DNA from 2 places in the Desulfitobacterium hafniense DCB-2 genome. Region 2 is predicted to be linked to the other one. Evidence: riboswitches for the same ligand, from Rfam matches in the RefSeq annotation. Region 2 holds a riboswitch; the other holds the start of a gene.

Region 1 (15,475 bases), 1.2 Mb from region 2:
CGGACTGCTTATTCTGCTGCCCTTGCTGCTCACCATTGTTTATCTCATATTTACCGACCCGATTCTGAAATTGTTCGGTGCCAGTGCGGAAGTTCTGCCGTATGCCAGGGATTTTACCCATATTATTATGCTGGGTTCAGTCTCCGGTTCCATTGCCTTTGGCATGAACAACTTTATCCGTGCTGAAGGAAATCCCCGTTATGCCATGCTCACTCAGATCATCGGTGCAGTCTTGAATGTCATTTTGAATTATACTTTCATTTTCAAACTGGGCTTGGGGATCAAAGGCTCAGCCCTGGCTTCCATCTGCAGTCAAACCGTCTCAGCGCTTTTTGTCCTGGGGTACTACTTCACCAACCGGAGCACGATTAAAATTCACCTCAGAAACCTTAAACCCCAACCATCTATCGTTTTCAGCATTCTGGTGATCGGCTTTGCTCCCTTCGCTATGCAAATTGCCAACAGTATTCAGCAAACGATTTTAAATAAGACCCTGATGGTCTATGGTGGTGATATAGCCCTTTCGGCCGTAGGCATCATCATGAGCATCTCCACGATCATCTTTATGCCCATCGTCGGCATCAGCCAGGGCGCTCAGCCGCTTATCGGCTTTAACTACGGGGCCAAGCAGTATGACCGGATCAAAGAAACCTTGAAGAAATCCGTTCTTTTCAGCACCATCCTGGCCGTCGTCGGCTATGTGGTGATCCGGATCTGGCCTTATCAAATTATCGGTCTTTTCAGCAAAGATGATGTGGCTCTTACCCAACTTACCGTTCATGCCATGTTGGTCTTCTTTGCGCTTTTGCCCCTGATCGGAATTCAAATTCTCTGCTCCAGTTATTTTCAGGCTGTGGGCAAGCCGCTTCAATCCACCTTGCTCAACTTATCCCGGCAGGTGCTGCTCTTCATTCCGCTGCTTCTGATTCTGCCGAATTTTTGGGGAATCGAAGGGGTATGGAGAACAGCTCCTATCGCCGATAGTTTAGCGGTCCTGATTACCTCCACCGTTATCCTTTTCGAGATGAAAAAGCTTCCTAAAAGCGTGCCGATTCCCCAGGAAAGCGTCTAAGCGAAAATCTCCACTACATTAAAGCAGTGGAGATTTTTTCATTTTATTAAGTCTCTGGAAATACTCATAAATGATCGAGATGCCAATATATTGTTTAAGGGTGGTTGATATTCGTATTAGCTTAAAAGAAGCCATTTATCTTCTTACAGGGTGGTTTACCTTATTTATCATTGGTACTGATTTGTTTGTGATATCTCCCTTGTTACCCTTTATTGCTCAAGAATACGCAATAACTCCTGCTGTTGCAGGGTGGCTGGTTACTGTATTTTCACTGATGTATGCCATCAGTGCCCCGCTTTTTGGATGGCTTTCAGACCGTAAAGGCCGCCGCCTTCTGATTGTTTGCGGTTTATTCTCGTTTGGCATAGCCAATTTTTTGACAGCCATTTCCCAATCATTTGCAATGTTAATAACCAGCCGTATTTTTGCCGGTTTATCTGTTGCGTCAATAACCCCTTTAGTCTATGCAATTATTGGCGATACAGCATTGCCTGAACGTAGGGGAGTATGGCTTTCTATTGTAGTATCAGGACATCTTACGGCTTTATGGGCAGGAGCGCCGCTGGGAACTTTGTTGGAACAATTTCTGGGGTGGCGTTCTGTTTTTATTAGTTTAGCTGTCATTGCTGCTTTACTGTCAATTTTAAACTTCAGGGTTTGGGCATCAACAAATCAAGCACATCCAGCAGAAGCACAGGTGAAAGGAAGCGCCCTGAAAATTATTTCTGCAGTGAGTGTCACTGCTTTTTGGGCAATTGCCATGTATGCTCTTTATGTATTTCTCGGCACAGGATTGGTTTTAGATAACCATTTTTCTTCAAGTGAACTTGCGGCTTCAATCACTGCCTATGGTATAGGAGCTGTGGCTGGCAGTCTGTTCAGTGGAAGAGTTACAGATAAAATTGGTGCAAGAAAGGTTTCCATATTCAGTACAGTCATGCTTGTCGGCATACTTGCCTTATTAGGTTTTTTCCTTTCAGCGGGAACTTGGGTTTATTTTTTGTTGTTTTTGTGGGCACTGATTGGATATGCTTCCTTTACTTCATATCAAGCCCGTTTGGCGGAAGAATTTCCAGAAACTCGTGGTATGGCCCTTGCCTTAAATAACACAGCCTTATATATTGGGATTACCCTTGGTTCCATGATGGGCGGTTTTATTATTACCAAATGGGGGTTCTTCACTTTGCCATTGATCTGCAGTGGAGCAGCCTTAATAAGCAGCTTAATAAGCGCCAAAAGGAAAATGTGAAGAAAATAAGCAAAAACAAGGCCGAAGAAGTGCAGATTTTGGCCTTGTTTTTTATCTGATTCCTGGATGACATCGGGAATTTTAGAGGACGTCCTATTTTTAGGTGGTGTCACTGTTCATTTTATTTGTAAAGACCAATATGGCAATCGCCATAATCACAGCGGCATAACAGATGACCCACCATAAGTCCGGGAATATGGCTGAATAATCTCCGGCAAGCGCGGCTCTTCCCGCTTCAACAGCATGAACGAATGGCAGAGCCTCGGCAATGCTTTTAAATGCACCACCGACCAAATCGAGATCAAACCAAATGTCGGAAAGCCACGCAGTTAAATTGGCTAATAATGCTCCGCATAACAGACCGATGGCAATAAATAAAACTGCTGCCAGAATCAACACCACAATGGTGAGCAAGGCATTTATATTAATAGCCAACCCAAGAATAAAGGCCACCGCAAAGCATACGGCAATCTGCAACACGGCCATAGGGAACAGAGGAAGGGTATACCCGAAGATAAAATGACTTGAGGTTAAGGGGGAGGTAAATAAGCGCAGCATAAATGAGCTGGTTTTGTCTTTGGCAATCAGCATGCCCGAAAAAAACAGCAAGCGTTGCGGATACCTTGACTGCGCAAGATAATCGATTTATAATAAGGATACCATTCATACTTTTCATACTCAAGACACAAATTATACTATAAGGATGTGAGATAATTCTATGGCTTCTCCCGAAGGAAAATATGCCTGGACTGTCAAGGTGGGCGAAAAAGGACAATTTGTTATTCCCAAGGAAGCGAGAGAGATTTTTAATATCAAGCCGGGTGACACACTGATTGTTTTAGCCGATGAAAAGCAGGGTATTGCCATCCCCCCGAAGGATATGTTTGCCCAACTGGCAAAGGCGATCTTCTCCCAGAACAGGCCTCCGGAGAACGACGGAAGGGAGGAGGAGGAATAATGTCCGGTAATATCGCTCCGCCAAGGAAAAAGTACTTTGATAATATCCGTTCCGCGACAATTGTACTTGTACTCATGTATCATGTGGTTTATATTTTTAACAGCGCGGGGGTTGTCAGCAATATTCCTATACAGGGAATTCCGGCGCTGGACAGCATCTGTTATTTTCTTTACCCCTGGTTTATGTGCCTGTTGTTTGTGGTTGCCGGCATCAGCGCCAGGTATTCCCTGCAGACACGCAGCGCCGGGCAATTCGCCCGGGAAAGGGTGCACAAACTGATCGTCCCATATTTGGGCGGCGCGTTTTTACTGGGCTGGCTCAACGGGTGGGTTACCGCCCATTATGTGGATATGTTCGGCGGGCAGGCGGTTCCGGGTTTTGTAAAATATCTGGTGTATACTCTGAATATAGGACCGCTGTGGTTTTTGTTGGAGCTGTTTGTGATTTCCATGCTTCTGCTGCTGATTCGTAAGCTTGATCGCCGGGACAGACTTTGGACATTGGCGGGGAAGGCCAGCCTGCCGCTGATGGTTTTGCTCTTCCTGCCGGTATGGGGTTCTTCCTTTGTGCTCAATCTGCCTGTTGTCGTTGTCTTCCGCAACGGGATTTATTGGCTGATGTTCCTGCTCGGCTACTATGTATTTTCCCATGACACCGTTTTGGCAAAGCTTAAGCAACATGCTGTCCTGTTCTCCATCATTGCCGTCGGGTTGGGGGTCGCTGAAGTTTTGTATTTTTTCGGCCAGAACTATGCGTCCGACGCCTGCCTGCAGCACCCGCTCACGAACCTATACCTTTGGATGATGATTCTCGCTATTCTGGGATGTGCGCAGAGATGGCTTGATTTCAGCAATTCCTTAACGAAGTATCTGCAAAAACGCAGTTTCGCGCTTTATGTGTTCCATTATCCTCTTCTGGTCACGGCGGCGTATTGGCTCACGACTTATACCGAGCTGCCCATGGCGGCGGTTTATCTGATTCTGCTGCCGTTCACTTTCGCCGCACCCATACTTTTCTATGAAATCGTTAGCAGAATACCGGTCATCCGCTATCTTTTATTGGGGAAATGAGGAATCGTTGACAAAAGGCATCGGAACCTAAAAAGTTCTGATGCCTTAGTTGTTTTTCCTATTATAAGGGGGGATTCAATGAGAATCTAAAGTTCTCCCTGAACAGGGATGTATATTTCAATATAGGAGATGCGCCGCCCATTTTTTATCGACGTAAAGATCAACTTGCCGACAATGTCTCCCATAATGGCATAGGGCTGTTCATTGATCTGATTCATGATCAAGGCTCTTGAATTACTTAGGAAATATTCACGATTCGTGCTGGATAATACCGTAGATAAGTAAGTCTGTGGGGGTATATATTCAATATCCTCAGTAATTTTCAGATCAACATATTCTAATTCATTTTCCCAAATAGCCTGTCCCCAGTCATAGTCATAAATCTCCAGTCCGGATAAAAATTCTTCCGTCTTAATTCGGAAACAAGAAAATGTATAGGGTAAAGCATTCATCCAGCTGCTGACGGCATTTTCGATGGAACTATTTTTTAACAAATGATCTTTATCTGTATGCTGCAGGCGATACAGCCCAGGCAGGGATTTAATTTTAAATTTATGCAGCGATGAGTTAATCGCGATTATTTCATCCTGAACTTCTGTCATTTTATTCAGAAGCAGGGTGTTTTTATGAATTTGCTCCTTTAAGGCCTGTTTTGATTCTTCCATTATCTCAACAACATCTGTTGTCGAATCACTTGCCATGAGTTTTGCCACATCGTCTAAAGGCAAGTTCAGGCTTCTCAGAGTTCTGCTCTTAATAATGGTTCTGGCATCATAGTCGTCAAAGTAACGATAATTGTTTTTCTCATCCTTAAGCGGTTCGATGATTTGCAATGATTCGTAATGTTTCAGCGTATCCACTGTAACCCCCAGCAGCTTAGAAAATTCGCCTATACGATATTTCATGACTGTTCTCTCCTTGCTTAAGAATCTAAGGGGTATACACTTTCAATCATACAATATTGTTAAAAAAAGTACAATTAAATAAAAATACTTTCACAAATAGTGTTGACTCCGGTGTAACCCCCAAGTTTATGATTAATGTATCTTTTTTATAAAGTTCCGATTAACAAGTCGGCAAGGAGAAGAAAGGAAGGAAAGGGAGAATGAAAGGAATGAAAAAGCATTGCGGCACACTCTTGCTCTGCCTGCTGGCACTGAGTCTGGTACTGACCGGCTGCTCCGGCTCCGGAGTTAAAACAGGAACGAAAGCAGGAATTTATACCCCTGGCACCTATACTGCCCAGGCAGCGGGATTCGGTGGCAAGGTCTCCGTCACCATGACCTTTGATGCTAATGCCATCACCGACGTGAAGATTGAGGGAGCTGACGAGACTCCCGCCGTCGGCGGCAAAGCCATCGAAGGGTTTCCCGGAATGCTCATGGAGGCGCAGTCTGCCGACATCGACGGCATAAGCGGCGCCAGCTACACAAGCAAAGCGGTCCTGACCGCCGCCGCGAACTGCGTGGCCCAGGCCAAAGGGGAGGATACCGACCAGAAGACCCCTGTAGCCGACGGTACTTACAGCGGTCAGGCTCCCGGCTTCAGCTGGACCGGAATGATTAAGGCGGATGTGACGTTCAAGGATAATACCATCACGGACATCAACATCGTGGAGGAGCAAGAGACTTACACCGGCGAGATTTTCTATACCGTTCTTGACAATTATATTCCCCGGATCCTGGAGGCCCAATCTCTGGCGGTGGACGGCATCAGTGGAGCCACCCTCTCCTCCAATGGTGTGCGCGGCTGCGTGGAGCAGGCCATTGAGGCCGCCGGCGGTAGGAGCTCTGAGTGGTATGGCGAGGTAGCTAGGTCCACCAAGATTGTGAAAAAGGAGGGCTACGATGTCATTATCGTAGGCATGGGCGGCTCCGGCATCACCTCCTTCCTGTCCGCTGCCCAGGCGGGGGCCAAGGTTTTCGGCATTGAGACCACGGCTAAGCTGGGCGGACAGAGCGCCACCACCAGCGGTCCCATGGCCGCAAACTCCCAGGTTAAGATGGATGAGGAGTTCGGCGGCAAAGAGTACATCGACGCCGACGCCCTTTACAAGGCCTGGAAGGACTATTGCGGCGCCGACGCCAAGCCGGAGATGATCCGTATGGCCATCGACGAGTCTGGTGAGACCCTGGATTGGATGATCAAGGACTGGGGATTCCAGTTCTCCCCCATGAGCAGCTTTATCCTCAGCCCCTACCCTGACTGGAAGATTTGGTGCTACTATGGCGGTGAAACCAAGAACCGTTTCGGCACCAACAAGACCTATATGTTCGAAAACGCGGTCAAAAAGGCCCAGGCTCAGAACCCTGCCGCCGAATATATGCTGGAGCTCACTGCTCAGGAACTGCTGATGGACGGCGACAAGGTGGCCGGGGTGAAAGCCGTCTACCACGACGGCACCATTTATGAGATCTATGGCAAGACCGTCATTCTGGCCACCGGCGGCTTTATTGGCAATGCTGACATGATGAAGGAATACCTGGACGGCCCGGCCAACACTGTCGCCATGACGGTGGACGACGGCGACGGCATCAAGCTCGGCCTCTCTGCCGGCGGTGCGCTTATGAATCCCGATATTCCCCCTATGGTGCACATCAACCAGGTGGCCAATCTTATCAAGAACAACGATCTGGATGCCGACGGCAAGCAGGTCCTCACCTCTCTGGCTATCGCCACTGACGCTCTGGCTGTGGATGGGAACGGGAAGCTGTGGAACACGAGAGAGGAGATCTGCCTGGCCCCTCAATACCGGTACTATAATATCTACACTGCTGCTCAGATCGAGGCGATCAAGACCAAAGGCCTGGCCAAGGTCAATAAGTCCATGTTCATGGATCAGGGTGGAACCGTGGAGGCAGGCAAGCCCATCGCCAATATCGATGAAATCCTCAAGGTGGGAGCCGGCTATAAGAACGTCCTCACTGCTGAAAGCGCCGAGGATCTGGCCAAAGCCATCGGCTGCGACGCAGCGACTCTTAAGGATAGCCTGAACGGCGCTCAGGGACCCTACTACGCAGTGATCTGCTCAGGCTACGCCTATGCTACCTGCGGCGGCTTGAACGTGGACGACGCCATGAACGTGCTGCGGGCCGACGGTTCTCCCATCGGGAATCTCTACGCCGTGGGCCAGGACTCCATGGGTGTTCTGTTCTCCAGTGATGTTCCTTACACCCCATACGGCGGTCAGGCCCAAAGCTGGGCGTTAACCTCCGGCCGGCTGGCCGGTGCCAACGCGGCTAAGTACGCTATGGGCAAATAATTTCAAATCTATCGGCGTGGGAGAAGCCATCTTAGAAGGGAGAAGGAGTTATGAGTTTATCAAGACGTCAATTTCTCAAAGGTGTCGGAGCGGCCGGGGTGGTTGCCGCGGGAGCGGGACTTAGCGGGTGCTCGCCCGCCGCGCCGGCAGGCAGCGGTTCCGGCTCCGGCAGCCCCGCGGAAGGTGCCCCAGGAGGCGCGGCCGGAGCGGCAGCTGCAGGTGAACTGATCGCGGCGGCCTATCTTAATCCGCAGGATTACGACTACCGTCAAAACACTACCGACTTCAAGACCCTGTTTTCGCCTCTGCAGATCGGCCCCCTCAACCTCAGCCACCGCATGGTCAAGTCCGCCGCCGGATCGGCCACTTACCTCGCCGGGCTTACCGATGAGCTCCTCCAGTACTACGTACAGTTTGCCAAGGGCGGCGTTGAGCTGATCTGGGTGGAAATGGTCGCCGCGCTGGAGCCGCCTTCCGACGGCAGCCCGGCATCTGGGGCAGCGCTGGAATTCGGCAGGAAGCTCGTCGCCGAGTGCGGCAAATACGGCGCCAAGCTGGGTTATCAGACGTACGGGTTTCCGCTGAAGCCGGTTAACGACATGACGAAAGAAGACATTGCTGCGTTCCAGGCCCGCTATGTGAACACTGCTCAGCAGATCAAGCAAATGGGCTTTGCCGCGTTCGAGATCAACGCCGCCGGCTTTAACCTGGGCGAGCATTTCCTTTCCCGTTTCCACAACGCCCGCACGGATGAATACGGCCCAGGCAGTCTGGAAAACCGGGCGCGCTTCGTGACCGAATGCATCCAAAAAATCAAACAAGCCTGCGGCAGCGACTTTGTCGTTCAAGTCTTGATCGACTGCATTGAGGAAAACGACAACCTTACCAACAACGCCACCCTGGCGACGTTAGACAATGCGGTGACTGCGCCCCACAATAAAGTAACGACGATTGAAGAGGGCATCGGCCTGGCCAGGTTGATCGAGGCCGCCGGCTGCGATGCCATGCACCTGCGCTTAGGCCCCCTCGACAATCACCCTTGTCAATTCGGCAGCGACCTTTACTTTATCTTAAACGGGATTGAGGGCGCCACCGGATACGGCACCCAGTGGGATTTCTCCAGGCATTGGCAAGGCCAGCTGATCGCCAACCACAGCGGCGCCGGCATGCTGATCGATATTGTCGGGCGTTACAAAGAAGCGCTTAAGATCCCTTGCGGCACCGTCACCTACATGGATCCGGCCCATGCCCCGGATTACTTTGAGAAGGCACTGGCCGAGGGCAAAGTCGACTTCTATCTTATGAACCGCCCCCTTACCGTTGATACTGAATACGTCAACAAACTGAAGGAGGGACGCGGCGACGAAATCGCCCCCTGCACCCGCTGCCTCCACTGCCACATCGGCTCCAACGAGATGAACCGTGAGATGGGGTATTGCCGTGTTAACGCCCTGACGCAACGGGTAATGACCGACAAAGGTCCGAAGACTTATGAGCTTCAACCGGCTGCAGCGGCGAAGAAGGTTATGGTCATCGGCGGCGGTCCTGCCGGTATGGAAGCCGCCCGCATCGCCGCCGCCCGCGGCCACAAAGTCACCCTCTATGAAAAGACCGGTGCCCTCGGCGGCAAGCTCACTTTTGCCGGCATGGTCAAAGGACCTCACGAAAACCTCGGCGACCTTAAGGATTACCTGGCCAGGCAGTTGGAGGTTACCGGCGTGACCGTCGTTTTGAGCAAGGAAGTGGACGCCGCCCTGATCGCCGGCGAAGCCCCCGATGCCGTAATCCTTGCCACCGGCTCTTTGCCGGGGGAGGTGGGCGTAAGCGGCGGCAATGTACCGATTATCGACTATGACCGGTTCATGGGCAACAACACCGGCGAAAACGTGGTGGTATTCGGTTCCAATGCTCAGGCCTTCGATGCCGCTTTATGGCTGACGGTGCGCAAGAAGAAGGTCACTATTGTGACACCGAATCCCAACGAGGATCTGGATAAGCAACAGTCTCATCATGCCCAGCGTTTTATGACGACAGCCCTCTATGCTCTGGGTGTCAAAGCCTATCCGGGAGCCACGATCAAGGAAATCGGCGACGGCAAGATTACCATTGCCTCGGATTACGGAGTGGAAACCGTGATCCCCGCCGACTCGATCATCAATGCCGCCGACTTGCTGCCCAACAAGTCTTTGCTTGAGGGTATTGGGGTGAAGGAGAAATACGCCATTGGGGACTGCCATGAGCCTTATAATATCGCTTTGGCGATCCGGGCCGGAAACGATGTGGGCCGGGCTGTGTAGTTAAGCCAGTGGGCGCTCCGCTTTACAAGTAATTTAGAAACTAAAGACTGCCGCCAAAGCCCATCAAGGCTTAGGCGGCAGTCTTTGTGTCCTTAAAGAAATGGTATTTGTTTAGCTCAGGCTTCGGCATAAGGTATAAGGCATAAAGTGCTATAAACCGGCCAGGTTGGCTCTTTCGGAAGTTTTCACCGCAGACTTAGGGTCATTAGGCATCCGCGATAACTGCAGCACCACCAGCCAGACGATGGCAAAGCCCAGCCATTGCCCTAAATCGATGGTTTGGTGGAGGATCAGCCAGTTTACAAGCAGGCCGGTGGCCGGGAAAGCCAGTTCGGCAATGGTGGCATGGGAAGCCCGGACGCCGTTCAGGCCGCGGTAATAGAGCAAGAGGCTTAAAAGGCTGGGCACCAGGGTCTGGTACAACAGGTTGGCCCAGACCGGAGCCAGATGGAGACTTTGACCGAGGTCGGCCCAGTTGGGCTGCTGTACCAGGACAATGATGGTTAAGAGCGGCAGCGCGACAGCAAATCTCAGGGCAGTCAAGGTGGTGAAGGATAATTTTCCGATCAAACGCTTGCCCATGACGGTGGATCCACCCCAGAGGGCGGCTGCTCCGATGGCACATAAGGAACCGAGCAGCTGTGCCAAGCTGACTCCGGAAGTTGGCAGGTGCAGGCCGAAAGTAAGCAGGTAGGCGCCGATCAGGGCCACAACAAACAGGGCATAGAAATCTTTTCTCATCCGTTCCTTAAGCATCCAGGAGGCGAGAAGAATAACAAAAATGGGCTGAACTTTCTGCAGGAGAAGGACCACATTGGGATTGCCATAAGTAAATCCGGCGGTGAACAGAATGGAGGCCAAAGCTGAGCCGCCCCAGCCGATAAATAAGACAGCCAGCCAGTCTCCGCCATTGAGTTGTTTCAGCTCCTGACGCTTCCAGATGAGCACAGGTGCGGCAAATAAGAACAGTAACAGGTGCTCTAACCAGACGATTTGTGAAGATGACACATGTTGCAATAAGGATACGATGAAGACCCCGTCCAGGCCCCACATGGCCGCCCCCAGTGCGATGAGCCAGATACTCCGATTGGATGCTTGCTTTGATTGTTGCATTGATAAATCCCCCAATAGTAAATGTGTAGAGAATAAAACCCTCAGATCAGAAAGAACAAAAATGCCTCGAGGAAATGGTGTTCCTCGAGGCATAAACATACAAACATAACAAACATAAGGCCACTTGGCCTAAGCTGGTTTGTACCTTCTCCCATCCGGACTATACCGTCGGCCTTGGAGTCTCACCAAGTCAGTCGGTGCAGCACTGGCGCTACACTGAGTTGCGGGCTGAATTGCACGGGCAATCATTACCGCCGGTCGGGAATTTCACCCTACCTCGAAGGTTCGTATTCATCTAAAAAGAGTATAGCACATTGTTGACTTCAGTGGTAGATGCCTTAATAAACCCTTAAGATAGGGTGATTTTCTCCTTAATCTGAATCTCCGGATATGGAAATAAGGAAATCTTAAGAAATCCATAAGTTAAAATTCCAACATCGCCTGCCTGATTTCGCTAAGATGAAAATGTCGAATCGGACAGGTTTTTATATTCCTGGAAGGGGGTCTCGGATAAAAGCAAAGAAAAATGTCAATATGAAAGGATGAATCGTGTCGTTGAAAGGAGAAAGACCATGAAAAGTGATTTTGTCTTTGTGGACGAGTTGGTATCAGGAATACGTTGGGATGCTAAATACGCCACCTGGGATAATTTTACCGGCAAACCGGTGGACGGCTATGCAGCCAATCGAATTGTCGGTACGAGAGCGTTGTGCGCGGCCTTGGAAAAAGCACGGGAAAACGCCGCATCCTTGGGCTTTGGCTTGCTTCTTTGGGATGGTTACCGCCCTCAATGCGCCGTAGATTGCTTTCTGCGCTGGTCTAAACAGCCGGAAGATGGCCGGACGAAACAGAAACACTATCCGAATATTGACCGATCCGAGATCATCGAAAAAGGATATGTGGCTGCCAAGTCGGGCCACAGCCGGGGCAGCGCCATTGATTTAACCCTTTATCATTTAGCTTCCGGAACACTTGTGCCCATGGGCGGTGATTTTGATTTGATGGATTCAGTCTCACATCATGGCGCACATGGAATCAGCCAAGCCGAAGCGAGAAACCGTCAATATCTTTGTTCGATCATGGAGGCCAGCGGTTTTGTTTCCTACGCTTGCGAGTGGTGGCATTACAGCCTGAAACACGAACCTTATCCCAACACTTACTTTGATTTTCTCATCGCCTAGCTGAGCCGGAGCTCAGCGTGCGGCGGCATCTGGGAATGCCGGCGGAAGTGAGCATAAGACCTGGCGGAATACATACAGTGTAAAACATGCTGTTCCGCTAGTGCAAAACCGGAAATAGCAATCTTGACGACGAGAGCTGTGAGGTGCTTTTTGCAATGGAAATGACAGTACGCGAAATCGTTGCCGCCTGCGGCGGAAAATTACTCTGCGGGGACCCGGATACGATGGTGACCTCGGTGGTGACCGACAGCCGGAAAGTGACCGACGGTTCCCTGTTTGTCCCCCTCAAAGGCGAAAAGGCGGACGCCCACACCTTTCTGCACGCCGCATTCGCCTCGGGTGCAGCCGCGGCACTGACCCAGGAGCATATGCGGATGGAGGCGGAAGAAGCCTGGATCGCGGTGGATTCGACTCAGCTGGCGCTCCAGCAGATTGCCGCCGCCTATCGGCAGAGATTTTCCATCCCTGTCGTCGGGATCACAGGGAGCGCCGGGAAGACGACGACGAAAGAAATGACCGCACTGGCACTTTCCGCAGGATACAAGGTGATGAAGACGGGAGGAAACCATAACAGCCAGATCGGACTGCCCCTGATGATGTTTCAGTTTTCCTGGGAACACGAAGCGGCGGTGGTGGAGATGGGGATAAGCGATTTCGGCGAAATGGCGCGCCTGGCTCAGGTCGCCGAGCCGAAGTACGCCGTCATGACCAACCTCGGCATTACTCACATCGGCCAGCTCAAAACCCAGGGGAACATCCTGCGGGAGAAGCTGCACATCACCGACCGGTTCACTCAGGGTTCCGTTCTGTTTTTAAACGGGGACGATCCGATGCTGGCCGGACTCCGCGGCAAGACAGGGTATGAGACCGTTTTTTATGGCAGGTTGCCTTGGTGTGATTTTCGCGCGGAGGGGATTACGGTTCAAGAGGAAACCACCGCTTTCCGCTGCCTTGCTCCGGGGAGCGAGAGCGTGGAGGTGACCCTGCCGGTACTGGGAATGCACCATGTTCTGGATGCCCTGGCCGCTCTGGCCGTGGCGGAGCGGCTGGGCGTGCCTCTGAAACGGGCCGCCGCCGCACTCAGGGATTACCGCCCCCTGGCCATGCGCCAGCAGATTTACCATGTCAATGAGGTTGCCGTCATTGATGATTCCTACAACTCCAGTCCCGGCGCGGCCAAAAGCAGCCTGAGTGTTCTTGCGGGGTTCCGGGCCGGCCGCAGAGTAGCCGTGCTGGCGGATATGCTGGAACTGGGGGAGTATTCCCGGCAGGCGCATTTTGAAGTCGGCGTCTGCGCTGCGGAAAACGGAGTGGATATTTTACTCACCGTCGGTCAGGAGGCGAAAGCCGTGGCCGAGGGTGCCCGCTCCGTCCGGGCCGGGATCGACTGCCGCGTTTTGGACAATAACTATCAGGCCGCTGAGGAGTTGAAATCCTTTCTGTCTCCCGGTGACGCAGTTCTGGTCAAAGGCTCCCGCGGCATGCATACGGAGGAGATCGTCCGCGCCCTGCTTTAGCTTCCCGTTAACCGGGCTTTCCAGCTGTACTTAAAACGGCGGTAGGGTGGTGAAACCATATTCCTGAAAGGGGTCTCGACATGAAAAGAAAAAGATTGACTCAGTTATTCCCATTCCTGCTGCCGGTCCGCAGGATACAACGGAAATTATGCTTCTATACCAAGATGTACCTTGACCGGAACCACTATGCCAAAGCAAAGGCTCCAGAGTTTTTGCCTTTTTGCATTTATGAAACCAAGTCGAAGCTTCTCAATGAAAATACCGGCATGGATATAAAATACCAGGAGAACAAGGTGTTTAATCTGCGCCTTGCTGCGGAGCCCGTCAATGGCCTATTGATCCGCCCTGGCGAAACATTTTCATTTTGGCAGCGGGTGAGATATGCCGAGAAAAATGAGCGGTATAAGGACGGTCTATGCGTGGTCAATGACGAATTGGTTACGGTTCCGGGAGGCGGTTTGTGTCATCTCAGCAATTTGCTGTTTTGGCTCTTTCTGCATACTCCCCTCACGATTGTCGAACGGCATGCTCATGAGATTAAAGATTTTCCTTCTCCCGATGAGGATGAACCGGATGGTGTGGACGCGACAATCCACGAAGGGTGGTTGGATTTAAAGGTCAAAAACGATACCAATCTTACCTTCCAAATTGAACTATCCATTGATGGGCCTTACATCTATGGCCGTATTTTTATGGATCAGGCTAAAGGGTATAGTTACGAGGTTGTTAATCGTGATAAGCGCTTTCTCCAAAAAGAGGGAAAAATATTTGAGCGGGTTTCCGTTTGCCGGCAGGTGATCGACAACAAATCCAAGCAAGTTATTTCCGAAAATATGCTTTATACGGATGTATTTGAAATCGGGTATCCGCTTCCGGAAGGAACTGCTATCGCAGAGGAAAAGGAAATTTGAAAGGAGAAAGCTTATGAGTAAGTTGAAAATCGCAATTATCTTCGGAGGCTGTTCCGAAGAACATCCCGTCTCCGTTAAATCTGCTGGGGAGGTGGCCAAAAACCTGGATCTCGAAAAGTATGAACCCTTCTATATCGGGATTACGAAAGATGGGGTTTGGCAGCTTTGTCACTACCCTGAGGCCAATTGGGAAAAGGGCAGTTGCCGTCCGGCTATCCTGTCACCGGACAGAAGCGTCCAGGGATTGCTTGTTCTGGAGCAGGGGCAATACCAAAGGATCCCCTTGGATCTGGTGTTTCCCGTTCTGCATGGCAAATTTGGCGAGGATGGCGCGATACAGGGTTTGTTGGAGCTTTCCGGCATCCCCTATGTGGGCTGCGATATCCCGAGTTCGGCTCTGTGCATGGACAAATCCCTGGCTTATATCGTCGCTGGAAAGGCAGGAATTGCCACGCCAAAGTTCCGGACGGTCACTGCGAAGGAGACTATTGACGCCGAACGGCTTGCTTATCCCGTTTATGTCAAGCCGGCCCGTTCGGGTTCATCCTTCGGCGTCACTAAGGTATGCCGCCAAGAAGAATTGCTGAGTGCGGTGGAAATCGCCAGACAGTATGACTCGAAGGTGCTGATTGAAGAGGCTGTCGTCGGCAGCGAGGTAGGCTGTGCGATATTTGGAAACGATCTGGATTTGATGGCCGGTGAGGTCGATCAGATCTGTCTGTCTCATGGCTTTTTCAGAATCCATCAGGAGAATGAGCCGGAAAAGGGTTCCGAAAACTCAACACTAATCGTTCCCGCCGACATTTCCCCAGAGGCGCGCTCGCGGGTTCAGGAGACGGCAAAAG
Region 2 (15,475 bases):
TACTTATAGGCAATTTTGCGGATTTCCGGTTCATAATATTGAATAAGCCAGTTCAAGGAATCCTGATTGCCAGAGCGCGCGGCTTCAAGCTGAGTATCGATGTCTGCCAAAAGGGTATTAGATGAAGTCATGCGCACATCTCCTTATCAAAGATATAGACTCAGTCTTTAGTCTAAGAAAATAAACCTGCTTTGACAAGGCACATATTATGGACAACTATCCAATTTTATCCCGAATTATCAAAGGTTTTTATTTATCGAAGGTTTTATTTATTGAATCATTTTTAACAGATTAACGGTTTCAATGGCGGTGATGGCAGAATCGAAGCCTTTGTTGCCGGCTTTTGTTCCGGCCCGTTCAATGGCTTGTTCGATGGTATCTGTGGTTAAGACGCCGAAAACAACGGGCAGTTTGGTTTCTAAACCGACATGGGCCACCCCTTTGCTCACCTCGGCACTGACAAAGTCAAAATGGGGTGTGGCACCGCGAATAACGGCTCCCAGGCAGATAATGGCATCGTATTTTTTGGTTTCGGCCATCTTTTGGGCAACTAAAGGGATTTCAAAGGCTCCGGGAACCCAGGCGATTTCAATATCGCTTTCCGCAACACCATGACGGAGGAGGGCGTCAAGGGCGCCTCCCACCAGTTTGTTGGTGATAAATTCGTTGAAACGAGCGGCGACAATCCCGAATTTTAATCCTTCAGCAATCAGTTTACCTTCATAAGTCATCATAGTTCTTCATCCTTTCTAATCATCGTGAATCACAAGTATGCTTAAAGTGTAAGCATTTTCTAAATACTAACGAACGCCGGGCAGGTAATGACCCAATTTAATTTTCTTGGTGTGGAGATAATGCTGGTTTTCAGGCTTAACCGGCATTTCCATGGAAACGCGCTCCTGAATCTCCAGGCCATAGCCTTCCAAACCGACGATTTTGCGGGGGTTATTGGTCATCAGCCGTACCTTGCGGATGCCTAAGTCCACCAGAATCTGAGCTCCTACGCCGTAATCCCTGAGGTCGGCAGGGAAACCCAAGGCAAGATTAGCTTCCACAGTATCTTTGCCTTCTTCCTGCAATTTATAGGCCTTCAACTTATTGAGCAGCCCAATGCCCCGGCCTTCCTGGCGCATATAGAGCAAGACTCCCCGGCCTTCTTTTTGAATGCTTTCCAGAGCGGCAGAAAGCTGCTCGCCGCAGTCACAGCGGCGGGAATGAAAAACATCTCCGGTCAGGCATTCTGAGTGGACCCTTACCAGCACCGGCTCACCATCGTCCACATCCCCCTTGACCAGGGCAATATGCTCTTGTCCATCCAATAAACTCCGATAGCCCACTGCTTTGAAGTCCCCAAAGTCTGTAGGGAGTTCAATACCGACCACCCGTTCCACTAATTTTTCTTTTTGGCGTCGGAAATGAATGAGATCTTTAATGGTAACCATTTTGAGATCGTGTTTTTTAACGAATTCCATGAGGTCGGGAACCCTTGCCATGGTGCCGTCGTCTTTCAAGATTTCGCAAATGACCCCTGCCGGTTGAAAGCCTGCCAAGCGGGCAAGATCAACGGCGCCTTCTGTATGACCGGCGCGGACCAGGACCCCTCCTTCCCGGGCTTTGAGAGGGAAGATATGTCCGGGACGGCGGAGATTCTCGGGGCGGCTGTGAGGATCAAGGAGGACTTTTACCGTATTGGCCCGCTCAAAAGCGGAGATTCCCGTAGTGCAGTCGCAGCCATCCACACTCACGGTAAAGGCGGTTCCATGGGGATCCGTATTGTGGGTTACCATGGGTTCAAGATTTAAGGCTTGAATGCGCTCGGCGGTCATGGGGACACAGATTAAACCCCGGCCATGGGTGGCCATAAAATTGATCGCCTCAGGGGTTGCTTTCTCTGCGGCCATCAGCAGATCCCCTTCGTTTTCTCTTTCCTCGTCATCCACGACGACAATAATTTTGCCTTGGCGGATGTCTTCGATGGCTTCTTCAATCGTATTAAAGCGAAATTCCATGTTGATCACTCCTGTCTAAAATCTAATCTAGATAAAGCCGTTTTCGGCTAAGAAACTCATGGATAAATCCTTTCGGGGGGCTTCTTTTTTCTCCATGAACCGTGCCACATACTTTCCGATCAGGTCGGTTTCCAGATTAACCACATCGCCCACGCCTTTAAAGCCTAAGGTAGTTTCTTGGCGGGTATGGGGGATCAGGGATACGGTAAAAGCCTGAGGAAGGAGCTCCACCACGGTAAGAGAAATGCCGTCAATGGCGATGGAGCCTTTGGGCAAGACATAGTTTAAAAGTTCCGGAGTGGCTTTGATGGTAAAGACCCGGGCAATTCCCACCGGGGTGATCTTTTGAATGGTGCCCACTCCGTCCACATGACCGCTTACCAGATGGCCGCCCAATCGGGTGGAGAGCTGCAGAGCCCGCTCCAGGTTGACCTGCGTTCCCCGGCTGCATTCCTTGAGGTTGGTTTTATGTAAAGTTTCGGCCATGACATCCACGGTAAATAAATTTCCCTGCATTTTCACCACCGTGAGGCAGATGCCGTTGACAGCGATGCTGTCCCCGATTTGGGTGCTTTCAAGCACTTTAGTTCCTTCCAGGGTCAATTGAGCGGAATCGGGCAGAACCTTCAGATCCGTTACCTTGCCTAACTCTTCGATGATACCGGTAAACATGTTCACTCACCTCTTTTGACTGTTTAATCGGATGACTGCTTAATCGGATGACTACTTAATCGGCATAATTTACTTTGGCCCGTACCCGGAGATCCCCGGTTCCTCCGTCGATCTCCAGAAATTCTAAAGGAATCGCCTGTGCCATCAAAGGAAGCTCAAGTCCGGTCAGGGGGGAAGGACCTTTGCCTCCGATGAGCTTGGGCGCATAGATAAACTCCACCTCATCGATAAGCTGCTCGCGGAGCAGGGAGCCGGCCAGCCCGCCGCCGCCCTCCAGCAATACAGAGTTCCAACCCCGTTTGACTAAATCTCCCAGCAGGTCTTTTAAAGGAACATAACGGGGGGAATCATACTGCCAAACCTCTACATTCTCCAGAGCCCGCAAGGCCTTCAGCTTATCCAAAGGAGCGGAGGCCGTGGTGGCGATGAGACAGGGGGCGGTACAGGAGGAAGCAAGTACGGCGGCCTGCAGAGGAATTTGCAATGTTCCATCCACGATCAAGCGCACCGGATCACGGCCTTCGTCAATCCGGCAATTCAAAGCAGGATTATCCTGGCGCACGGTTTCACTGCCCACCATAATCACATCGAAGTGATCGCGCAGCCGGTGGACATAGGCACGGGAGGCTTCATTGGTAACCCATTTGGAGTCACCTGACTCCGTCGCTATTTTACCATCAAGGGTTAAAGCCGATTTGTAGAGGACAAAGGGAAGGCCGGTCTGCATGGCCTTTAGAAAGCCCTTGTTTAAGGTCCTGGCTTCCTTTTCTTTAAGCCCCACATCAACCTGAATGCCGGCTGCCCGCAAGCGGGTGATCCCTTGTCCGCCCACTAAGGGATTGGGATCCACCATAGCCACGACAACGCGTTGGATTCCGGCTTTAATCAGTGCGTCGGCACAGGGAGGGGTTTTCCCGAAATGAGAACAAGGCTCTAAAGTAACATAGGCTGTGGCTCCCCGGGCATGTTCTCCGGCTGCCTGCAGAGCGTGAACTTCGGCATGGGGAGTGCCGGCTTTCTGATGATATCCTTCACCGACAATAGCGCCATCCTTAACGATGACACATCCCACCAGGGGATTGGGACTGGTTCTGCCCATAGCCAAGGCTGCCAATTCCAGGGCCCGGGACATGTAATGATTGTCAAGTTCCATGTGATCGCCGCCGTTTCCCATCTCTTTGAGTTAGTTTTGCTTAGTTTCCCATAAAAACACTATAAAAAACCCCAGAGTTCATTCTCTGGGGCCTAAAAACCATAGCAAATAAAAAGCGCATCAGCACTTTAATTTCCTCTTCTCATCCAGACTTTACTGTCGGCTCTGGAATTACACCAGATCTGCCATAATGGCTCGCGGGCTTGACCGCCGGTATGGAATTTCACCAATCCCCAGAGGTATTCAATTACTTATATATAATACTCTAACTTATTGATGAATTCAACCCTTTAAGAAAATTTAGATCCCTTGAGGAGGATGAGGGGGATGGTGCTCCAGATATTCATCCCGCAGCAAGCCCATGAGGATCCCATCGCGATACTCACCTAAGACAAAGCGCGCCTGCCTTAATCTGCCTTCAACCTTAAAACCCAGTTTCTCATAGGCTTTTAAAGCACGCAGATTCCCGTCCCATAAATCGAGGCTCAGGCGATGAAAATTCCACTGATAGAAAAGATAGTCGATCAACACTTTCAAAGCGTCCGTGCCATAGCCACGGTTCCAATAATCGCTTTCACCAATAACGATGAACAGTACCGCCGAGCGGGCGGGGAGATTGACATCCCGATAGCCTACGGTTCCGATGGGCTTTTGCTCTTCATTGAGAATGAGATAGCGGCTGCCGTCTTTCTGGGGGGTGAAAAAGCGTTCTTCGATTTCCTCTTCGCTAAGCATTGTGCTCAAAGGCCAGGCGGCATTCGCCCAATAATTAAGGTTTTGGTTGTTATACCATTGATAAAAAATGGGGATATCATCAAGCTCCAGCGGACGGAGAAAGGTCTTTTTTCCCTGCAACATGGCTTTGCCTCCCGTGATATTGATAGGATAGTGTCGTTATGTTTAAATTATACCATATCCGGTATTCCTTGCGTATCGCAACAAAAATAGGCTGACGCTATGTCAGCCTGATTTGCCCTATGAACATTCGGTGGCCATTCGTAGTGGAAATTTAGATTCGCTGAAATCAGTCGATTGATTCCACCATCTTTATCAGTTCATCGGCGCCTACATCGGCTTTCGATGCGCTGAACATATACATCACGCCATTGATATCAACATCTAAATTCTTTCTTCCCTGCAGCGCACTGTATCCATTGATTTCGGTCAGCTTCATATTGCCCAGTTCCGTTGCAAAGCTTGTTTTTTCGTTCATGAGCCTTGTCTGGAGATAGATAAGCCGCTTGCCTTTGGTAAAGAAAATGTCGGCATACTCTCCGCTGATGGCATCGTTATTGGTGGTATACAGGCTGATCCTGTCAAGCTGATAGCCTTCGGGAAGGTAGGTAGGGAGTTTCAGTTCAAAGTCGAGATACGCTTGCGCTTCGGCCAAGTCAGTGAACCCGGGGCGGCGGCTGTCGGTGTGGTTTTCTTCGCTTGAGTCCTTCATTAAGCTGGGATCAGGAACATCATTCGCCGGAACCGGGCCGGTTAAGTAGTATGTGTGCCCGCCCAAAACCACGCCGACAAATTTCTCATAGAACGAACTTCCATATGTGGTTTGAGAGAAACATGCCACAAATAGGGTCAGTGACGCTGCCAGAGCGAGCCATCTTCTGGGGAGCCGATAAGCTTTGGCTTTGGCTTCCGCAGCCGCTGAACGGGTGCAATTCTCAATCAGGCGCTGCTGTAGTTCAGCTGTGATATGTATGCCGCTAAATGCTTGTCTTAACTGGTGTTTTTTCATATCCGAAATCCTCCTCTGTGTATTTGAGCTTTAATTTTTCCCTGCCGCGCTGAAGACGTTTTTTCACCGCTGCAGGCGAAATATCTGCCATATGCGCGATACTGCCCACATCATAGCCTTCGACATAATGCAGAAACAAAACCATTCTGTACTGTGCGGGCAGCGAGAAGACTGCCTCCAATATACCTGAGTCTTCCTCAGATTTGCAGAACTCCGACAATCTCTCAATGTTCATGTGCTTATGACGGAAATTAAACCTGCGCATGTCTTTGCAGACATTTGCAGCCACGCGGATCAGCCAGGCTTTCTGATGTTCCGCCCCGGTGAAAACCGGTGCCTTTGAAATATATTTCACAAAAATATCCTGCAGAGCATCTTCAGCATTCTGCTGTGAGCCAAGCATTACCAAACAGATTCTGTAGAGCATATCGCTGTACTCTCTGATAACGCTCTCGATTTCTTCCGCTGATCGGGATATGCGGTTCATGCTCTCACCTCCTTACACCACTAACACGAATTGAAGGGGCGTTTGGTGACATATATTTTTTGAAAATTCCCCCCAAAAGCGTCGAATCGACTGATAATACTAATCCATACTATTCCGCAATTAAAAACATTTAATAATCCAATCGCGGGCAATATGTAATCCTATAGGTTTATCCGTAATCAATATCTCGTGTTGTAAGTAATCTAAACTCGTAAAGAAAAAAGAGCCCCGAAGGACTCTCTATTCGCCTATGTAGTGGTCGGGGTGACAGGATTTGAACCTGCGGCCTCTGCGTCCCGAACGCAGCGCTCTACCAAACTGAGCCACACCCCGTTTTTACCGAACGCTTTATAATATAACAAAATGCTCACAAGCTGTCAAGGTTATCAAAGCTAAGCGCTAAATTAAATGTTAATAAAATTTTCGTAGACATCATGCATTTAATAAAGAATAATACCGTATTTGATACTCCTTCGGACAATGGTCCGGGGGGTTTTTTACGGGGCGTGGTATATGAAAAAGAGAACGAATCAAGGGCAGATGACAACTTACTAGAGTTTTATAAGTTGTCATCTGCCCTTGATCATGTTAAAATTTTCTAGGAGGAGGTTTGAGCGTATATGATCAAATTCGAAAATGTCAGTAAAAAATACGATGATGGTACCGAAGCCGTGAAATCACTTAATTTCGAGATAAACAGCGGCGAACTGATGGTACTCATCGGCCCCAGCGGCTGCGGAAAGACAACGACGATGAAAATGATTAACCGCCTGATTCCTCATACAGGGGGAAAAATCACCATTGACGGGCAGGATATCGACAGCATTGACCCGGTGCCTCTCCGCCGCAATATCGGCTATGTCATTCAGCAGGTAGGTTTGTTTCCGCACTATACCATTGAAAATAACATAGCCCTGATACCGAGGCTGAAAAAATGGCCGGAGTCGAAGCTCAAAGAACGCGTTGCTTATCTGATGGATGTAGTGGGGCTGGACGCCGGAGTATTTGCCAAACGCTATCCCCGGGAGCTTTCCGGTGGGCAGCAGCAGCGGGTGGGGGTGGCCAGGGCCCTGGCAGCCAATCCCGATATTATTCTCATGGATGAGCCTTTTGGGGCACTGGATCCCATGACCCGGGAGCAGCTTCAGGATGAATTGCTGCGCATTCAGTCGGAAATGCATAAAACCATTGTTTTTGTTACCCATGACATGGATGAAGCCCTCAAGCTTGGCGATCGTATCGCTGTTTTACGGGATGGCGAGCTGTTGCAGCTGGACACCCCCGACCAATTGCTGAGCAATCCTGCCCATGGCTTTGTTGAGGAATTTATTGGCAAGAACAGAATCTACCAAAACCCGGATTATATTCCCATTACCGATATCATGCGTGACAACCCGGCCATCATTCTCCCCTCCAAGACGCCGGTTGTCGCCATCAGCTTTATGCGTCAGCGCAAGACCGATACCTTGATTGTCTGCGATGAAAAAGGAAAGTTGTTGGGGATTATACCCAGCTATGAATTGCATGCTAAAAAAGAAATGATTCAGACTTTAGCCGAAATCGTCCAACCGGTGGACAGGGTTCTCGCCAATACAGCTACAGCCAAGGATGCCCTGCAAATGATCAACACGGCTGCCTATGGCATTATACCCGTGGTCAATGAGCTGCAAAAAGTTGTCGGCGCAGTGACCCGCGGTTCACTGTTAAGTTTTTTTGCCAACCAGTGGTCCGGTGAAGGGGAGGGTGCAGATGAGAAATGAGTCTTTATGGACCCAGATTATACTTCAGTTGGAAATGCGTTGGCCTGACTTAACAGCGGCTTTGCTTCAGCACATTGAGTTGGTCTTCATTTCCATGCTGATTGCCATTACCATTGGTGTTCCCCTTGGTATTCTGATTACCCGTGTCAAAGCCTTGGAAGGGCCTGTTCTGGGCGTAGCCGGTATTCTTCAGACTATCCCAGGTCTGGCTTTGCTGGGTTTTATGATTCCTCTTTTCGGGATCGGTATCAAAACAGCGGTGGCGGCCTTGTTCCTGTACTCCTTGTTGCCCATTATCCGCAACACCTTTACCGGTATTAAGGATGTAGATAAAGCGACCATCGAAGCGGCTAAAGGCATGGGGATGACAGATTGGCAGATCCTTACTAAAGTCCAGCTGCCCCTTGCCCTGAGTGTCATGATGGCCGGGATCCGCACCGCTACCGTCATTAACGTTGGTACAGCTACCCTGGCGGCTTTTATCGGTGCCGGCGGTCTGGGGGATTTCATCTTTATTGGTATATCCAGAAACCTGGATGCCCTGGTGCTGATTGGAGCTTTTCCGGCGGCGTTATTGGCCCTGCTGCTTGATTGGCTGCTGGGCAGGCTGGAAAAAACAACCACACCAAGGGGGCTGAAGGTGTAGGGGGGACTTGATGCGGAGTGGACACTTCGCAAACTACCGAAGAGTATGAAGAGAAAGGAAAGGTGACTATGATGATGAAAAAGAACCTTATGATGTGGAGTTTGGTTGGTGTGTTGATGCTTGCTTTAGTGGGCTGCAGCAGCAGTGCGGCAAAGAGTGGCGAAAGCATCACAGTCGGCTCGAAAAACTTTACGGAGAACATTATTATTGCTCATATGATGGCTGACCTGGTGGAAGCACATACGGATCTAACCGTGGACAGAAAAGTTAATCTTGGCGGCTCCAATGTAGCCTGGACGGCTTTGGAGAACAATGACATCCAGATGTACCCTGATTACACCGGAACTATTGTAGCCAACTATTATCAGGAAGCAACCGGAACATCGGAGGAAACTATGGCCAAAACCTTGGAGTTAACGGCTGAAGATAATCTAAAGGCTTTGGGGTCGCTGGGTTTCAACAATACTTATACTCTGGCAGTGACTAAAGAGACAGCGCAAAAATATAATCTGAAAACCTACAGCGATTTGGTTGGAGTATCGGAACAGTTGGTTCTGGGCTGTGAATTTGAATTCAAAGATCGGCCGGATGGCTACCCGGGGCTTCAAGACACATACAATATGAACTTCAAGGAAGTCAAAGGTATGGACCATGGCATCATGTTCCGCTCTCTGGTCGAGGGTGAGGTTGATGTGGTCGATGCTTATGCCACCGACGGCCAGATTAAAGTCTTCGATTTGGTCATTTTGGAGGACGACCGGGAATTCTTTCCACCCTATGATTGTCTGCCTTTAGTTCGCCAGGACACCCTTGACCAATACCCGGAACTGGAAGAGATTCTGAATAAACTTGCCGGACAAATCAACGAGGCGGACATGCAAGAACTAAATGCTAAAGTGGATGACCAGGGCATGAAAGAAGATGTTGTCGCTCATGACTTTCTGGTATCCGCAGGGTTAATAAAGGAATAATTTAAAAAGTTCCGGCAGCTTATTCTTTGATAATGAGCTGCCGGGTTTTCTTTGCACTGGATTGCTTTCCATCCTCAGGATCCGCTCTTTTTTTTCGGCGAGGCTGACGGCTCATCTCTTCGTGATGCCGTTATTATTTGCTTACTTGCTTCCTGCTTGAGTTGATAGGATGTACGTTTTCCGATATACTTAAATTCAGACAGCGGAAAAGAGCGATACGTTTCCGAATAAAATAGATAAAGAGCGGGGGAGAAGCATTGAAAAAAACCGCAATCATTATGGATTCCACGGGATATTTAACAAACGATATAATTGAGGAACATGATATTCGTGTCGTCACCCTGAATGTGAACATTGGTGATGAAACCTTTCCGGAAATCGATTTAACCAACAGAGATTTCTTTGGTAAACTGGAGCAGCTCTCCGGTTCCTCAACGACCTCCCAGCCTTCGGTAGGCGCCTTTTTAGAAGTCTACAAGGCAGTGCTGGCTGAAGGCTATGAGGAGATTATAAGTATTCATCTGTCCGAAAAGATCAGCGGTACTTATGCCTCGGCCATTATGGCCAAAGATTTGCTGGAAAACCCGCATATCCATATTTTTGATTCAGGTTCTTCAGCTTTAGGATTAGGTTTGCTGACCTGGGCGGCTGCTGATTGGGCCAGGGAAGGGCTTAATGCTCAGGAGATTTTGGGAAAGCTGGAAACATTGCGCCCCCTCTGTGAGCTTTATTTCATTGTCGACACATTGGAATACCTGCACCGGGGAGGGAGAATTGGGGGGGCTTCAGCCCTTTTCGGCACCTTGCTGCAAATAAAGCCTATTCTCTACTTTAATACTGAAGGTATTATTGATGTCTTTGATAAAGTTCGTTCAAAAAACCGGGCCTTGCAAAGAGTTTATAAAGAGCTTGAACGAGCCTTAGCTTCGCAAAAGCCCCACCGGATTGCCGTGATGCATGTTGGCGCCGAAGCTGAAGCGGTCAGCATAGCCGAAGAACTGTCCCAGAAATACCAGGGTCAGGATATCCGGATTTTTGAGGCAGGTCCTGTTATTGCTACTCATGTAGGCCCGGGGGCAGTCGGGCTGGTTTTTCACCCCTGGCCGCACTGATCTTGAATGAGGTTGTTGGCAATGCTCAAGGGTGAACTGATTGAATTGAATGGAAATTGACTGTATATTGCCAATACTTTAAGTCAAGTATAGGCAGAATAATTGGTGGGAAGATAGAGGCAGGAACCTTTTGTGGAGGTGTTAACCCATGCTTAAAATCCCGCGCCGCTTGTTTTTTCAGGTTCAATCTCCGGCAAGACCCTGTGAACCCTTTGCTCCTGCACAATCCGGTGATTTTTATGATGAGGAGATACCTCTGACATCTTTAGATGATATCGAATGGGCAACCAATGTTTTAGAACCGGAACAGCAGCGGGGGCCGTCGGAAAATCCCTGAGCCATGGCTTTCTGCGTACTTTAGAATGGACAGTGATTAGTCTCAGCCCGCCCTTGGGCTGAGACTTTGTATATATTGCGGATTTCTGAATATTTAAATTTTAATTATTTCTATATTTTGAGAAGGAGTTATTGGAAATATAGGGAATACTATAATCATTAGAGCTTTATTTCACAATTTAAAAATATTTGTTAAAAAAATAACTAATCCATTTAATAAAATTTTCTGAATTTTTGAAGGAATTCAGTAAATTACGAAGAATACACTCTATACAGTTGTTGTATCATATTTAAATTAACAACAGTCATATAGTGGGAACATGTAGTAGGAAAAATTATTGTGAAACTATGCACAGAAGTAGATGAAATAGGAGATGAAGTCAATGAAGATTGCGATTTCAGGCAAAGGCGGGGTCGGCAAGACAACATTTGCAGCTAATTTGGCCCATTACCTGTCCGAACAGGGGATGAGAGTCCTGGCTGTTGATGCTGATCCGGACGCCAGCTTAGGAACAGTCTTAGGTATTGCAGAGGATGCTTTGAACCGTTTGCGTCCCATTGTTGATATGAAAGAACTCATCGAACAACGCATGGGCGGAAGCGGTGCCTTTTATCCCTTGAACCCCCAAGTGGATGACATTTTGGATGATTACTCCGTTCAAGTGGGTCCCATCCGCTTTTTCCGCATGGGCAATGTCAAAGGGGGAGGTACAGCCTGCTATTGCAAAGAGAACAGTTTTTTGCATGCTTTGGTCAACTCCTTAATTCTCTCTGAACAGGATACCGTCATTTTGGATATGGGTGCCGGCATCGAACAGCTTACCCGAGGAACTGCCCAGGGAGTTGATGTTTTAGTCATTGTCACAGAGGCCAGCACAGTGAGCGCTCATACTGTCCGGGTCATTCAGAAGCTTGCCCAAGAATTGGGAATTCCTAAAGTCTCCGTCATCGGCAACAAAATCCGCTCCAGCAAAGACGAGGATTTTCTCAAAGCACAATTTACGGAAGATGAGTTGCTCGGCTTGATTCCTTTTAGCGAGGAATTACTCGATATGTCTATTCATACGGATAATTCTTCTTTTCCCAAGGGTGCTCCAGGTTCCCAATTAGAATCTGTCTATAGAAAACTAATGGAGGGGAGGGACATCTAAAACCTAAAGGTGAGCACAGTTGCATGGTGGAAATCTACAGGTCAAAAAGAGGAGGTTAAACAATGCCAAGATATCGGGATTTGACACACACCTCACGGCCTTCCAACGCGCCCCGTGTGGTGGAACCCAAAAATCCATTGCGCACAACAGATCCAGGCACCATAGAGATGCTAAAAGTTGCGCAGGAAAACAAACTTGAGACAGTATTTGATCGCTTTGTTGCCCAGCAGCCCCAATGCGGCTTCGGGTATAAAGGTATCTGCTGTCGTATTTGTCTTGCCGGACCCTGCCGGGTCAAAGCGGAGGATGGACCGGCCAGCAGAGGTATTTGCGGTGCAACCGCCTATACCATTGTCTCCAGAAACCTTGTTCGTATGATCGCAGGAGGAGCAGCGTCTCACTCCGAGCATGCCAGACATGTGCTGCACACTGCCCATGAACTTGTGGAAGGAAAGACTAAAGACTATGAAATTAAGTCCCCGGAAAAACTTCATAAACTAGCCGAAAAACTGGGAATCGAGACCTTAAACAGAGATAATATGGAGATTCTTGGTGACGTAACCGAATTAGCTTATGAAGATTTCGGCAGATATAAAGATCGTCCGGCAGCATTCCTTGACTCTTTCCTGATTGAGCAGCGTCATAACAAGTTTTTAAATACGAATATTATGCCGCGCAATATTGACGGTACTGTAACGGAACTTATGGCGCAGACCGCTCAAGGGGTGGATGCCGATCCTGTTAATATAATTTTCGGTGGCTTAAAAGGCTCCCTCGCCGACTTAGTGGGGGAATATATCGGCACCAACCTCAGTGACGTTTTGTTTGGGATTCCGGAGCCCATTGTTTCTGAAGCGAACCTGGGAGTTATTGAAGAGAAGATGGTCAACATCGCCGTTCATGGACATAACCCTGTTCTTTCCGAAATGGTGGTAGGGGCTGCCCGTGAGTTAAAGGCAGAAGCTCAAAAAGCAGGAGCAGAAGGGGTCAATATCGTCGGTATCTGTTGTACCGGTAACGAACTCCTGATGCGTGAAGGGGTCTATCTGGCCACATCATCCGCCTCTCAGGAAATGGCCATTTTGACCGGTGTCCTTGATGCCATGGTTGTTGACATTCAATGTATTTATCCATCCCTCACCCAATTGTGCGATTGCTACCATACCAAGATGATCACCACGGAAGCCATTATGAAGGTTCCCGGTGCGCAACATTTAGCGTTTAATTCAGAAACTGCCATGGAAGACGCTAAAAAATTAGTGAGAATAGCCATTGAAGCTTACAAGAGAAGAGATCCTAAAAAGATCGCTCTCTCCAAGACGCGCAACTCCCTTGTGGCAGGATTCAGTATCGAAGCCTTGACCGATATTTTCGGCAAGATCAATCCTGAGCGCCCCTTCTCTGTTCTGACCGATGCTATTCTGAGTGGACAGATCAAGGGTGTTGTTCAGATGGCCGGCTGCAACAACCTGAAACGTCAGCAGGATGAATCCCATGTCGCCATTCTCAAGGAACTGGTGAAGAATGATGTCTTTGTGGTAGCCACAGGCTGCTCGGCCGGAGCCTTTGCCAAGATGGGCCTAATGAATTCGGAAGCTGTGGAAGAATATGCCGGAGAAGGCCTGAAGAGCTTTATCAGACAGCTTGAAGAAGCTAATCCTCAATTGTCCACTAAATTACCTTTGGTATTCCACCTCGGATCTTGTGTGGATAACAGCCGCGGTATGGATCTGGTTCAAGCTATGGCCAAAGAACTGGGTGTCGATACACCTAAGGTTCCCTTTGCTGCCTCTGCACCTGAAGCAATGCATGAAAAAGCGGTAGCTATCGGTTCCTACTGCGTCTCCATGGGCATTCCGACTCATGTAGGCACCATGCCTTATCTGGAGGGCAGCGATCTCATCTATGGCATTGCAACCCAAATTGCCCATGATGTCTTCGGCGGCAACTTTATTTTCGAAGTGGATGAGAAGATTGCAGCACAAAAGATCTTAAATGCCCTTGAATACAGAAGCTGGAAGCTGAAGATTCATAAGCAAACCGCTGAAAAATTTGATACAGCCATTGCTCAAGGGTGGTAAGGAAAGGAGGAAGTGATTATGTCCATGGAGCAAATTTACGCTGATGCGATCAAGGATCCCTCAAAAGAGCCTAAAAAATTACTTCGTAAGGCTTACGATGGCACGATTACGGCTATGAGCTATGCGGAGATTCTTTTAAACCGTGCCCTTAAAGACTATGGTCCCCAACAAACGGTTGGCTATCCGGACACCGCTTACCACCTTCCGGTTATTACCTGCCTCTCCGGGGATAAGGTAACCACACTTGGTGAGCTTGTACCGCTTCTTAACCGCGTGCGGAATCAGGTCAAAACGGAATTGACCTTTGAGAATGCCCGCCTCTGGGGGGAATCCGTCCTCTATGCTGCGGAGATTATTGAAATTCTCCACTATTTGCGCAACGACGAGCCCAAGGTAGCCCCTTGGACCGGTTTCCTGGGTGACCCTATTGTGCGTAAGCATGGCATCAAGATGGTGGACTGGACTATCCCAGGTGTCGCCGTTATCTTAGGCCGGGCTAAAGATTCCCCGTCGGCCAAGAAAATCGTCGATAACCTGATGGGCAAAGGCTTCATGCTCTTCCTCTGTGATGAAGTCATCGAGCAGCTATTGGAAGAAAACGTGAAGATCGGTGAAGATTATATTGCCTTCCCCTTAGGAAACTTTACTCAAGTTATCCATGCGGTGAATTATGCCTTCCGGGCCGGCCTGGCCTTCGGGGGAATTCCCGCCGGACAAAGAGAGCAGCATCGTGATTATCAGCATCGCCGGGTACGGGCTTTTGTGCTCCATCTCGGAGAGCTGGATGATGTTAAAGTGGCCGCTGAGATGGGAGCCATTTTCATGGGCTTCCCTGTACTGACAGACCAGGAACTGGGCGAAGATATGCAGATTCCAGACTGGTATCTCTCCGAGCCTGATTATGAAAAGATCGTGCCTCTGGCCCTTGAGGTGCGGGGAATTAAGCTGACCAATATCGAGATTCCCATTCCGGTCAACTTCGGACCGGCCTTTGAAGGGGAAACCATCCGCAAAGGGGATACCTATGTGGAGTTTGGCGGCGGCAGAACTACTGCCTTCGAGCTGGTAAGCATGGTGGGACCTGATGAGGTTGTGGACGGTCAGGTAACCGTCATTGGACCGGAGATCGATACGGTACCGGAAGGAAGCCGGCTCCCGCTGGGAATCAAGGTGGATATCTATGGCCGTAAAATGCAGGAGGACTTTGAAGGGGTTCTGGAGCGCCGGATCCACTACTTTACCAACTATGGTGAAGGAGTCTGGCACGTCGCTCAGCGTGATCTTTGCTGGGTGCGTATTTCCAAGGATGCCCGGGCCAAAGGCTTCCTAATGAAGCATATCGGTGAATTGCTG

What was found. A riboswitch is a leader RNA that binds a small molecule or an ion and turns the genes downstream of it on or off. The one in region 2 is predicted to bind FMN.
Region 1: another riboswitch for FMN. It lies ahead of DHAF_RS08280 (DMT family transporter); the one in region 2 lies ahead of ribD (bifunctional diaminohydroxyphosphoribosylaminopyrimidine deaminase/5-amino-6-(5-phosphoribosylamino)uracil reductase RibD).

Annotation. Positions count from the first base shown of each region.
Region 1 covers NC_011830.1:1,764,912-1,780,386, forward strand. Annotated here, with positions in the region: gene DHAF_RS08240 (MATE family efflux transporter) at 1-1,072, shown strand, start outside; gene DHAF_RS08245 (MFS transporter) at 1,143-2,321, shown strand; gene DHAF_RS08250 (ABC transporter permease) at 2,421-2,930, opposite strand; gene DHAF_RS08255 (AbrB/MazE/SpoVT family DNA-binding domain-containing protein) at 3,040-3,279, shown strand; gene DHAF_RS08260 (acyltransferase family protein) at 3,279-4,349, shown strand; gene DHAF_RS08265 (MerR family transcriptional regulator) at 4,436-5,254, opposite strand; gene DHAF_RS08270 (FAD-binding protein) at 5,455-7,611, shown strand; gene DHAF_RS08275 (oxidoreductase) at 7,662-9,908, shown strand; gene DHAF_RS08280 (DMT family transporter) at 10,059-11,021, opposite strand; FMN riboswitch at 11,161-11,310, opposite strand; gene DHAF_RS08285 (D-Ala-D-Ala dipeptidase VanX-I) at 11,594-12,202, shown strand; gene DHAF_RS08290 (UDP-N-acetylmuramoyl-tripeptide--D-alanyl-D-alanine ligase) at 12,364-13,719, shown strand; gene vanW (glycopeptide resistance accessory protein VanW) at 13,800-14,630, shown strand; gene vanI (D-alanine--(R)-lactate ligase VanI) at 14,644-15,475, shown strand, end outside.
Region 2 covers NC_011830.1:3,004,437-3,019,911, reverse strand. Annotated here, with positions in the region: gene DHAF_RS14070 (sigma-70 family RNA polymerase sigma factor) at 1-131, opposite strand, end outside; gene ribH (6,7-dimethyl-8-ribityllumazine synthase) at 270-734, opposite strand; gene DHAF_RS14060 (bifunctional 3,4-dihydroxy-2-butanone-4-phosphate synthase/GTP cyclohydrolase II) at 801-2,009, opposite strand; gene DHAF_RS14055 (riboflavin synthase) at 2,037-2,681, opposite strand; gene ribD (bifunctional diaminohydroxyphosphoribosylaminopyrimidine deaminase/5-amino-6-(5-phosphoribosylamino)uracil reductase RibD) at 2,737-3,855, opposite strand; FMN riboswitch at 3,965-4,079, opposite strand; gene DHAF_RS14045 (GNAT family N-acetyltransferase) at 4,135-4,692, opposite strand; gene DHAF_RS14040 (DUF4367 domain-containing protein) at 4,859-5,578, opposite strand; gene DHAF_RS14035 (RNA polymerase sigma factor) at 5,547-6,065, opposite strand; tRNA gene DHAF_RS14030 (tRNA-Pro) at 6,322-6,398, opposite strand; gene DHAF_RS14025 (ABC transporter ATP-binding protein) at 6,686-7,825, shown strand; gene DHAF_RS14020 (ABC transporter permease) at 7,815-8,471, shown strand; gene DHAF_RS14015 (glycine betaine ABC transporter substrate-binding protein) at 8,489-9,442, shown strand; gene DHAF_RS14010 (DegV family protein) at 9,700-10,554, shown strand; gene DHAF_RS14005 (hypothetical protein) at 10,703-10,891, shown strand; gene DHAF_RS14000 (ATP-binding protein) at 11,274-12,041, shown strand; gene cooS (anaerobic carbon-monoxide dehydrogenase catalytic subunit) at 12,104-14,122, shown strand; gene acsB (acetyl-CoA decarbonylase/synthase complex subunit alpha/beta) at 14,141-15,475, shown strand, end outside.